2 regions of the Shewanella sp. 553 genome follow, and region 1 is predicted to be linked to the other one. Evidence: predicted binding sites of a transcription regulator. Region 1 holds the regulator's gene; the other holds the start of a gene.
The links. Region 1 encodes MetJ, which represses methionine synthesis genes. Its sites were predicted from a motif close to TAGACGTCTAGACGTCTA; they were not measured.
Positions count from the first base shown of each region.

Region 2: a site for MetJ is predicted at 2,608-2,625, ahead of metH (methionine synthase). Genes of this name have one in related genera too.

Region 1 is NZ_CM181701.1:545,799-551,927, reverse strand. It holds gene metF (methylenetetrahydrofolate reductase) at 127-1,017, opposite strand; gene AC5YBZ_RS02520 (bifunctional aspartate kinase/homoserine dehydrogenase II) at 1,391-3,784, opposite strand; gene metB (cystathionine gamma-synthase) at 3,804-4,970, opposite strand; gene metJ (met regulon transcriptional regulator MetJ) at 5,194-5,508, shown strand; gene AC5YBZ_RS02505 (sulfite exporter TauE/SafE family protein) at 5,615-6,129, shown strand, end outside.
Region 2 is NZ_CM181701.1:3,197,472-3,203,600, reverse strand. It holds gene metH (methionine synthase) at 1-2,515, opposite strand, end outside; gene AC5YBZ_RS14210 (histidine phosphatase family protein) at 2,844-3,449, shown strand; cobalamin riboswitch at 3,603-3,773, shown strand; gene AC5YBZ_RS14205 (ABC transporter ATP-binding protein) at 3,927-4,721, shown strand; gene AC5YBZ_RS14200 (FecCD family ABC transporter permease) at 4,721-5,785, shown strand; gene cobT (nicotinate-nucleotide--dimethylbenzimidazole phosphoribosyltransferase) at 5,824-6,129, shown strand, end outside.

The sequences.
Region 1 (6,129 bases):
GAGGGATTCGAACGAATAAGGTAATGGATTTCATCAAAAAAATTATAAAAGCTCCCCGAAAAACAAAAACGCATCCGTTCAATAACAGGATGCGTTCAAACATAACGATGGCAACACAACCTAGACTTATTGCCCTGGACGAACCCCTAAAGTATGGCAAATCGCATAAGTTAGCTCGGCACGGTTCAAGGTGTAAAAATGAAAATCTTTAACTCCTTCTCGCGATAACACTTTCACCATATCAATGGCCACATTAGCACCTACCATTTGTCGTGTCGCAGGGTCGTCATCTAAGCCTTCAAATTGGTTATGTAACCAGCGGGGAATCGACACATTGGTCATGCCAGCAAAGCGTTTAAGTTGCTTAAAGTTGGTAACAGGTAAGATGCCTGGAATAATTTCAACATCAATACCCGCGGCCACGCAACGATCACGAAAACGTAAGTAGGACTCGACATCGAAGAAAAACTGCGTGATAGCACGGTTGGCCCCTGCATCAATTTTCTTTTTTAAATTAATCAGATCCGCTTGCGCATTGGTCGCATCAGGATGGCCTTCTGGATAAGCCGCTACCGAGATATCAAAATCGGCCACCGAACGTAATAGGCGCACCAAATCATTAGCAAATCGAGTGGGCTTGGCACTGCCCTCGGGTAAATCGCCACGCAGTGCCACTATGTCACGCACTCCGGAATGCCAATAATGCTTGGCCAGCTCAACTAGCTCTTCATCACTGGCATCCACTAAGGTCAGGTGCGGCGCAGCCACCAGATCGGTTTCTTTCTGAATGCGTTCAATCACCCCGTGGGTACGATCACGTACGCCGGAATTAGCGCCATAGGTTACCGAGACAAACTTAGGCTTTAACGGTTCGAGACGCCTGATTGAGTTCCACAAGATCTGTTCCATCTCAGGGGTGGCTGGCGGGAAGAATTCAAACGAGACGTTAATGTCACCATTAAGCTCAGACAAGCTTTGGTTTAATGAGTTTGCATGTTGCGCGTGGTGAAAAGCCATCTTTATTCCCTCAGACGTTCGACGATAGTACTTAGACGTTTGGACGTCTATATGTCTACATACTAGAGAAACTCAGTTCTAAGTCAAGCGTAAAAGTTAACCAAAATTAAAATAGTCTATTCGCCTCTACAACAAACCGATTACAGCATGAGCGACATGAGCATCAAGCCATTGTTACATAAAATGTATTACCTGCTTACCGACAAGGTGTTGCCGATATAACTACCGGCTGGATAACAGAAATTTTCCAAGAAAAAGCGAATAATGTGGCATTGAGATGAAGTATTAGATGCACTATATAGCGGCATTATCGACAAAAAAAGCGGCCCAAGTGCTAACTTGGGCCGCTTAAGGTATGACGTCTGAGAAGAGGTTACTCTTGCAATAGATCGCGGCAGATCTGCGCCAGATCCGATTGCACCGCAGCAGCGGTGACTTCACGGCCGGCACCTGGACCACGAATAATCAAAGGATTATCTTGATAAAAGTGACTACGAATCACAAACACATTATCACCGGGCGTTAAGTTAGCATAAGGATCGTTGCGATCCACCCACTCAATCCCGACCAGCGCTGCAAGTTGACCGTCACTGTGTTGCAAGGAAGCCACATAGCGCAACACTTTATTTTGCTCCGCAGCCGCTTGATATTGACGTAGCATCTCAGCATCGAGCTCACTGATACGCTCGATAAATTCAGCCAACGGGAGCTGCGCAAGATGCGGCGGCACTAAAGAGTGCAGCGCAATATCATCAAGCTCAATATCATGGCCTATCTCTCGCGCTAAGATAAGCAATTTACGCTGCATATCTCGCCCCGACAGATCGTCACGCGGATCGGGCTCTGTCAGCCCAAGCGCCTTAGCCTGCAGCACCAATTCAGAGAAGGGTTTAGTACCATCGAAATGTTCAAACAACCAGCATAAGGTGCCGGAAAAAATCCCCCCCACCGCTTCGATGGCGTCGCCACTGTTATGTAAATCATTTAGGGCATGTTGCACGGGTAATCCCGCACCACAACTGGCATTGTAGCGCCAAAAAAGTCGACGATTATCCAGCTGCTGTTTTAATTCTTGATAAAAAGGTAAAGGCCCACTGCCAGCCAGCTTATTGGCGCTAACCATATGAATACCACGGGCAAAAAATGCTGGATACTGCAACGCTAAATCGGCGCTAGCACTGATATCTAACGCGATAAGTTCATCACATTCAACATGGCGTAATCGTTCAAACAGGTGGCTGTAATCCCAAGGGGTTGCTTGCTCATTAAATTGCTGCTGCCAGTGATTAAGATCGATATCGGTCTCGCTTAATAGCGCCAGCTTGGAACTCAGTAATCCCACCAACTCGAGACTGACCTCAAGCTCCTTGTTTAATACCGGTCTCGCCCGCTTAAACAGCTCAATCCACGCATCACCAATATTACCAATACCCAGCAGTAATACTCCGATACGTTTACGCGGGCCAGCGCAGCGACGATGTACCTTTTGCGTCAATAGGCTCACCTGCCCCTTAGGGACCAAAGTGACCAAACTTAGGCCATCGTTACACAATGGGTGAGCATCGCGGCTTAATAGACGTGAAAAACCCCGGCGATAAAGTGCAGCATCGGCACTGACCAACGCCACTAAGCCTAAGTCTTGTCGCACCTCTAATGCATCGATCCCCAGTGCTTGAGTATTGACTTCAAATATCGCCCGCGCTTGTTTTTCACTCTCGTGGGTAAAGGCCAGCTCTGCAAGGCCAGACGCCGATGACCAGTAGGCCAAGGGAGCCAGTCCTGCCTTAGCAAAACACTCTAATAATTGAGGCAGCTCGGCATTAAAGCTTAAGCTAAACAACGACACGCTAGGTAGACTAGTAACGACGGGCGCGCTAGCCGATAAGCTCTTAGGCGCAATAAGCGTAAAATCGGTATGGGGCGCATAACTCGAGCGCACCGCTAGGCTCACGTTAGTGTCAAACAGTGGCTGTAAGGTACGGTTATGCAGTACCGGCGAACCAAGATGGGCTAAGCGATTAGCCTCAGTTAATGACATGCTTTTGAGCAGGCGTGCATCGTTAATGCGATTGGGATCGGCATTAAACACCCCTTCCACATCGGTCCAAATGGTCACCCGTTCAATATTGGCGAGGCTGGCCAGCAAGGTGGCGCTAAAGTCTGAACCATTACGGCCCAGCAACAGGGTATCGCCCTTATCATTAGCACAGATAAAACCGGTGATCACTAGGCGTTCATTAGGGTGAGCATTCAGCATCGCCTGCACTTTTTGCTTTGATTGCCCTATGCGAATTTGCGGTACCGCCCCTTCATCGGCCACTAATAAAGTGCGCGCATCCACATCGACTGCCCCGACGCCTGATTCACGCAGCAGCGCGGCAAGTAAACGCGATGACCAGCGCTCGCCAAAACTAACCACTTGATTGCGTTGGTAATCCGTTAAATCGGCAAGAGAAAGTAATGTGCTGAGTTGGGATTTATCGGTCGATAGACGCTCGCGCAAGCTGCGCGCCTGTTCGTTAGATAACAGTTGCTCGATCAGATTTTGCTGGTAACTGATCAACACTTGCAACTCTTCTTGCCACAACAGACCGGACTCGGTTAGCTCAAGTAATTTATATAAAAAATTAGTACTCTTGCCCGCAGCAGAAACCACGATGAGATCATCGCTATGGCCATGGGTGAGTAATATATGAGCGACACGGCGGTAACAATCTGCATCCGCTAAACTAGAACCGCCAAATTTATGCAAATGACATCGTGTCATTTTTTGCTCCTCAATACCTTTAACAACTTACCGCGATAGCCGCATCTAAACCCGCTTGAATATCTGCCACCAGATCGTCACCATCTTCAATCCCAACAGATAAACGAATAAGGGTATCTTTCACCCCTGCCTCTAAACGAGCCGCTGGCTCCATCGCTCTGTGGGTCATGGTAGCAGGAACCGCCACTAAGCTCTCTACTCCACCCAAGCTTTCGGCTAAAGAGAAGTATTCTAACGCATTTAAAAAGGCAATAAGCTCTGCTTCGCCACCTTTTAACTCAAAACTGAGCATGGCACCAAAACCTTTTTGCTGTTTTAACGCGATCTCATGGCCTGGATGGTCCGCCAAACCAGGATAATAGACCTTATCAACGGCGCGATGACGGGTTAGCAAAGCCAACACCTGCTGTGCGTTGGCTTGATGCTGACGCATTCTCACCGCAATTGTTCTTAAGCCGCGTAGGGTCAAATAGCTATCGAAGGCTGAGCCGGTTAACCCTAAGGTATTAGACCACCAATGTAACAGCTCACCCACTTCAGCATCTTTAGCGACAACCGCGCCGCCGACCACATCGCTATGCCCGTTGATATATTTAGTCGTTGAGTGGATCACTATGTCAGCGCCGAGCAACAGAGGTTGTTGCAAGATAGGCGATAAAAAGGTGTTATCGACTACCACTAGCGCCCCCACTTCATGGCTCTGGCTCGCAATCGCTGCGATATCGACCACGCGCAGTAATGGGTTCGAAGGGGTTTCTAACCAGACCATTTTAGGTTGGCGAGCAATAACGTCTGCCAAAGCAGCGGCATTCGTTTGGTCAACCACTGCCAGTTTAAATGCCCCTTTCTTGGCGAGGTGGGTAAATAGTCGATAGCTGCCGCCATAGCAATCGTGCGGCACCACGAGTAGATCATCGGGCCCCAGTAAATTGGTTACTAAGGTGATGGCCGCCATGCCAGTGCATGTCACTATGCCTGCCGCCCCACGTTCCAGCTCCGCTATGGCGTCAGCCAAAATACAGCGAGTCGGATTACCCGAGCGGCTATAATCAAAATCTCTCGGTTGTTGATGGCCATCAAAGGAGTAATTGGTCGACAAATAGATGGGCGGTACAACGGCACCATATTGGGTATCGGATTCTATCCCCCCACGCACAGCTGCCGTGGCTAATTTACGCTCAGTCATCTTTTACTCCTAAAGTTAAATCGGCGGCAGTCATCTATACTTTATAGATGTCTGGACGTCTAAATGTACCTAAGGCAAGCGGTAGCGTCAACATATTTAGACGTTTAGACGTCCAAACATGTAGAAATCTATTTGCAATTAACAAAAATTAGAGGCAATAATTTGACTGTACCCGGTAAGGGTATAAAATCTGCCCCGAATTTGAGAATTAACAGGTGAGTCAATGACTGAGTGGAATGGCGATTATATCAGCCCCTATGCTGAACATGGTAAGAAGAATGAGCAAGTGAAAAAAATCACTGTCTCTATTCCCCTCAAGGTGCTTAAGATTTTAACCGACGAACGCACTCGTCGTCAGGTGAATAACTTACGCCACGCTACAAACAGCGAATTGCTTTGTGAAGCTTTTTTGCATGCTTATACTGGCCAACCTTTACCCCATGATGATGACTTGTCAAAAGACAAACCCGACAGTATTCCAGCCGAAGTGAAAAAGCTGATGACTGAGATGGGCATCGAATGGGAAGACGTCGAGTAAATCGACTTTACCTATCCTGTTTTGCTAAAGAGGGATCGCACTGCGATCCCTCCTCTTTATCACGTCTAAACACACTGCAACCCCTGGTGGTATAGTGCCTGAACTTATGATTGATCCCATGATCCTTGGCCTAGCGTCGCTGATCATCTTTATTGGCGCCCTAACCCAAAGCCTGATCGGTTTTGGCTTAGCCGTTGTCGCCTCGCCGTTACTCTATCTCGTCGACCCAAGCCTAGTGCCCGCACCTGTCATTATGATGGGCTTTTCTATCGCCTTACTCACCCTGCAAAGAGAGAGGCGCGCACTGGAATTTAACGGCTTACAATATGCTTTACTGGGGCGTATCCCTGGCGGAATATTAGGCGCAACCTTATTATTGCTAGCACCACAACCAGTATTGGGATTAGCCATTGCAATCATTGTGGCTCTAGCCGTGGTTCTGAGCCTATTGAAGCTACGTCTCCCCATAAATCGCAGTAATCTTTTTATGGCGGGCATATTGTCGGGGATCTTTGGTAATATCGCCGCCATTGGTGGACCGCCAATGGCTATTTTACTCTCGGGAAAAGACGCCAAACAGTTTCGCGCAGCCTTGTCAGCCTTCTTCATCTTTAGCTCAAT
Region 2 (6,129 bases), 1.4 Mb from region 1:
TAAGCCCCGCCTTATGGAAGGCTTTAACGTTGTGCACCATCTCATCGAGACTCGGGGTGATTAAGCCTGACATGCCGATGATATCGACATTTTCCGCCTTGGCGACCTCGATGATCTTCTCAACGGGGACCATCACCCCAAGATCGATCACCTCATAGCCATTACAGGCCAGCACCACGCCGACGATGTTCTTACCGATATCGTGCACGTCACCTTTAACAGTGACCATCAAGATTTTACCGTTAGACTGACCTTCGACTTTTTCCAGTTCGATATAGGGGTTTAAGTAGGCGACCGCTTTTTTCATTACTCGCGCCGATTTGACCACTTGGGGCAAAAACATCTTGCCCGAACCAAAGAGATCGCCGACCACGTTCATGCCATCCATGAGCGGCCCTTCAATCACATCCAGTGGCCGAGTCGCCTGCTGTCTTGCTTCTTCGGTGTCTTCATCGATAAAGTCGGTAATGCCTTTCACTAGGGCATGGGCAAGACGTTTGCTCACCTCCCAGCTGCGCCACTCTAAATCTTCTTTCTTAGCCACTTGGCTGCCATCACCGCGAAACTTCTCGGCGACCTCAAGTAGTTGCTCGGTGTTATTTGAATCTGCCACTGGGCAGGGCAGGTTTTGCACTACCGCTTCAACGCGCGCTTTTAACTCGCTGTCGATATCGTCATAAATCGCCAGCTGACCTGCGTTGACGATACCCATGTCCATTCCCGCTTGAATCGCATGATAGAGGAACACGGCATGAATCGCCTCACGCACCGGGTTGTTACCACGGAATGAGAACGACACGTTCGATACCCCGCCCGAGATCATCGCGTGGGGTAGGGTGCGTTTGATCTCACGAGTGGCTTCAATAAAGTCGACAGCGTAGTTGTCATGCTCGTCAATACCGGTAGCAATGGCGAAGATGTTGGGGTCGAAAATAATATCTTCTGGCGGGAAGCCCACCTTATCGACTAACACCCGATAGGCGCGGGTACAGATCTCGATCTTACGTGCCTTGGTGTCTGCCTGACCTTGCTCATCGAACGCCATGATGATGGCCGCGGCGCCATAACGTTTAACCAATTTGGCGTGGTGAATAAATTGCGCTTCGCCCTCTTTCAACGAGATGGAGTTGACTATGCCTTTGCCTTGAATGCACTTAAGGCCTGCCTCTATCACCTCCCATTTAGAGGAGTCGATCATAATCGGCACCCGGCTGATATCGGGCTCAGAGGCGATAAGGTTAAGGAATTTCTGCATCACCTCGACGCCGTCGAGCATGCCTTCATCCATGTTGATGTCGATGATCTGGGCGCCGTTTTCTACCTGCTCACGTGCGACGCTGAGGGCGGTTTCATATTCGCCATTTTTGATCAGCCGTAAAAAGGCAGCCGAGCCGGTGACATTGGTGCGCTCGCCCACGTTCACAAACAGCGAGTTGGCATCTATGGTCAGTGGCTCAAGCCCCGACAAGCGGCAAGCCACTGGGATGTCTGGCAGCGCTCGCGGCGCATGGGAGATTACCGCCTCGCGAATGGCGCTAATATGGGCCGGTGTACTACCACAGCAGCCGCCAATAATGTTTAAAAAGCCCTCTTGTGCCCACTCACCGATAACGCTTGCCATCTCTTCGGGGCTTTCATCATAGCCACCAAACTCATTAGGCAGCCCCGCATTGGGGTGCGCCGACACATAACATTCGGCAATTTTTGACAACTCTTGCACGTAGGGGCGTAGCTCTTGCGGGCCAAGGGCGCAGTTAAGGCCAATCGACAGTGGCTTAACGTGGCGCAGCGAGTTGTAAAAGGCTTCGGTGGTTTGCCCTGTGAGGGTGCGGCCCGAGGCATCGGTGATGGTGCCTGAGATCATGATGGGCACGCGCAGCTCAAGCTGTTCAAATACCGTTTCTATAGCAAACAACGCGGCTTTGGCGTTGAGGGTATCGAAGATGGTTTCCACCATGATGATATCGGCGCCGCCTTTAAGCAGCGCCTCAATCGACTCAATATAGGCATCGACCAGCTCATCGAAGCTGACATTACGGTAACCGGGATCGTTAACATCTGGGCTAATCGAGCAGGTGCGGTTGGTGGGGCCTAGTACCCCGGCAACATAACACGCACGCCCCGTTTCTGCGCTGACTTCATCGGCCGCGGCGCGGGCAAGACGCGCGCCTTCAAGGTTAATTTCAACAGACAGATCTTGCATCTCGTAGTCGGCCATGGCGATACGAGTGGCGTTAAAGGTATTGGTCTCGATGATATCGGCGCCAGCGAGTAGGTACTGTTTATGGATATCTTTGATAATGGCTGGCTGAGTCAGAACCAGCAGATCGTTATTACCTTTGACATCGCAGGGCCAGTCTTTAAAACGCTCGCCGCGAAAGGCGGCTTCCTCAAGCTTATGATCTTGGATCATGGTGCCCATGGCACCGTCGAGGATTAAAATACGTGATTCGAGCTGCTCGCTGATCTGCGCTGTTATCTGTCTTATTGGGGTAACAGGGGGTCGGGTCGCCATAAAATTCTACCTATATCCTACTCGATGCATGTTCACGACTGCTGATGCAGTGCGACGAGGGTGTGATCACCCTGCTATTATTTTTAGATGTATAAACGTATAGACGTCTATAGTAATTGCTATAGTAAGCGACTTATTAGGCTTAGGGCAAGTCAAAAGAGTATCAGTTTTCCCCCTCGTTAGCCCAGTGGCTTATAGGCTGCCGCTTAGCCTGTGGGTGATGTTTGTTTTGGCGCAATTGCAGCCCGCGGGGCAGTGTGACCCATATTGCATTGGCGCGCCGTCTCGGCGTATGCTGCCACGGCATGACAAATATCAAGGTAAGCCAATGACACAAACGATTTTTTATTTAATGCGCCATGGTCAGTGCGAGGGCGGTAATGTGCTGCGAGGCCGAAGCGACCTGCCTTTGAGTGAGCTGGGATTTGCCCAGATGCAACTGGCCTGTGCGACTAAATTACCCGAGACGATAGATGCGCTGGTGACCTCCCCCCTAAGCCGCTGCCAAGTGTTTGCCGAGTATTATGCCAATAAACAGCAGTTACCTTACTCAGTTGAAGCGGGTTTGATGGAGATTGATTTTGGCCGCTGGGACGGTGAGGCGCTTGACACCTTGTTTGCTGAGCATAGAGAGGCGCTTAACGCCTACTGGCAAGATCCTTGGCGCGCACCATTGCCAGGCAGTGAGCCGCTAGATGCCTTTGAGCAGCGTATCGAGACCTGTATCGAGCAAGTGTTACATAGGCACAGTGGCAATACCCTGCTGCTTATCACCCATGGTGGAGTTATCCGCCATTTGATGGGGCTGGCGCTGGGGATCCGCGGCGAAGTCGGCTTCTATACCCAGTTAAGTCTCGATTATGCCAGTGTGGTTAAGTTAAGCCACTTGGTCGATAACGATGGTAAAGGCTATTGGCGCTTGCATTGGAGTTAATGGTTAAGCTCAATGTTGGGGCGTTAGTTATCAGCGTTTGTCGTCAACCAGCGCGGCAAATACAAAAGGTGGTTTGCCTCTTAGGGGAAATACCGCATAATAGCCAACAATTTTAGGTGTCTAGCATACAGATGACGCCGAGCGTAAGGTGTTGAGCAGCGACTCACTTAACGTGGGTCGAGTAACTCAAACTTAATAGGGAATTGGGGAGTGACCTAAGGTCATCAGCCCAAACTGTGCCCGCAACTGTGAGTGTGTTGAGTAAGGCAATTGGCCTTGTCTGCAACCACAAGTCAGGATACCTGCCTTACGCTATAGCCTAATGACTCAAGCGGGTGACTTGAGGGAGCTAAAGATGAACAACCGACTTGGGGCGTTAGCCCCGCTTGGCAGCGGCAGGTCGACACCTGCGCGGTCGCAACACACTTTACCCTATTACTTTGCGGCTTGGATGATGAGCCTGTGACGTCAATCCCTATGGCGTTATCTGCCCAACACCTTAGTTGGCACGCGGGCGAGCGCGCCATTTTGGCTGATGTCAGTGTCGAACTGCCCCAAGGCCAAATGCTGGGGATCATCGGCCCTAATGGCGCCGGTAAATCCACCTTACTGCGCTGTCTATATCGTTATTTGACCCCAAGCCAAGGGGATATCACCTTATTTGGCCGAGCGGTGGGCGACTTTTCGGCGCGATCCTTTGCCCAGCAAGTGGCGGTGGTGCTGCAAGACACGCCGCACCATTTTGACATGACCACGGCGCAGCTGGTGGCGCTAGGGTTGACGCCCCATAAGGGGGCGTTTTCGCTCACCAGCGACCAAGACAAGCACGATGTGCGCCGCGCCTTAGCCACAGTAGGTTTAACCGCGTTGGCCGACCAAGGGTATGAGCAACTTTCTGGCGGCGAGAAACAACGGGCGTTAATCGCCCGCGCCATAGTGCAAAAGCCCAAGCTGTTGATCCTCGATGAGCCCACTAATCATTTAGATATCCGTTATCAAATACAGATCTTAGAGCTACTGCGTAGCTTAGAGATGACGGTGGTTATCTCGATCCATGATCTTAATTTAGCCAGCGCCCTGTGTGACCAATTGCTGCTGCTCGACCAAGGCCACGCAGTTGCCCAAGGCCGCCCCAATGAGGTGTTGACCGAGCAGCGTATTGCAGAGGTCTTTGAGGTGTGCTGCCAAGTGAGCCCGCACCCCCAACACGGTAATCCGCAAATTAATTACTTTTATGGCTACCATAATGTCACCCAAGGGGAGAGGCCATGATGCGCTCGTCCGGATTATCGGCCAGCGAGCGCCTTTGGCGCGGCCTGCTATTGGTCACAGGGTTTGGGGTATTAAGCCTAATGACGCCGCTGTTAGCCGCCAGTTTTGGTGCGGCGCACATCGACTTTAACCAAGTGGTCGATGTGGTGCTGGCCACCGTTGGCGGTGAGCGTCCAAGCAGCGTCACCGCCCGCATTGTGATGGAGCTGCGGATGCCGCGCATCGTGCTGGCGTTTATCGCCGGTTTTGGTTTAGCCATCGCCGGCGCCGTGCTGCAAACTGTGACCCGCAATCCACTGGCCGACCCTTATCTTTTTGGCATATCTTCTGGCGCCTCCTTTGGTGCCGTAGTGGTGCTTACCCTGTTTGGCGGTGCGGGCGCGCTATCGAACGCCTTATCCATATCATGGCTTGGCAGCGTCAGCCTGCCGATGGGCGCCTTTATTGGCGCCAGTCTCGCAGTGCTGATGGTATTGGCCTTGTGCGGCCGCGCCATGAGCACTCAAATCGAGCGCATGCTGCTTTCTGGGGTGGCGATCTCCTTTATGTTTGGTGCGCTTACCAGTTTATTACTCTATTTTTCGGGCCCTCAGGCGGCCGCCTCTGTGCTGTTTTGGAGCTTGGGCAGTTTTGCCAAGGCCAGTTGGTCTGGCTTGGGGCTGCCCTTGTTGGTGGTGGCAGGCGCAACTGTGATCATCTTGCTGTTTAAACGCCAGATAGTTGCCATGAAAGCCGGTGATGAAACCGCCCACACTTTAGGGATCGATGTGCAGCGCCTGCGCCTAGCCATGTTGCTTTTGTGCTCGTTAATCACAGCCGTGCTGGTGGCTAACTGTGGCGGAATCGGCTTTGTGGGTTTGATGATCCCGCATATGGTGCGCCTGTTGCTGCCTGGTCGCTTCGCCTTGTTGACCACAGGGTTGGTGGGCGGGCTGTTTATGATCTGGGTCGATGTATTAGCCCGTTGCTTGCTGAGTTACCAAGAGCTGCCTATCGGCATTATTACCGCGGTGATCGGCAGTGTGTTTTTCTTGTTTATTTTAGGCAGCAAGCGCCGCGGCTAAAGGCGAGGCCAGCTGCAGACCCGTTAAGGATATAACCCATGTTTAGCGTAACGCCGGTGAACCACCAATTTGATGGCGAGATTCAGCAAAAAATCGATTGTAAAACCAAGCCATTAGGCGCATTGGGCCGACTCGAACCCTTGGCGCTGCAAGTGGCGCAGGTGCTGGGGGCAACGTACCCGACTATTAAGCAGCCTAAGCTGCTGGTGTTTGCCGGCGATCACGGTATTGCCAGCGCGGGCGTGTCGATTGCCCCTAGCGAAGTGACCACTCAGATGGTGCTTAATTTTCTGCATGGCGGCGCGGCCATCAATGTGTTTTGTGCCCAAGCAGGCTTTGAGATG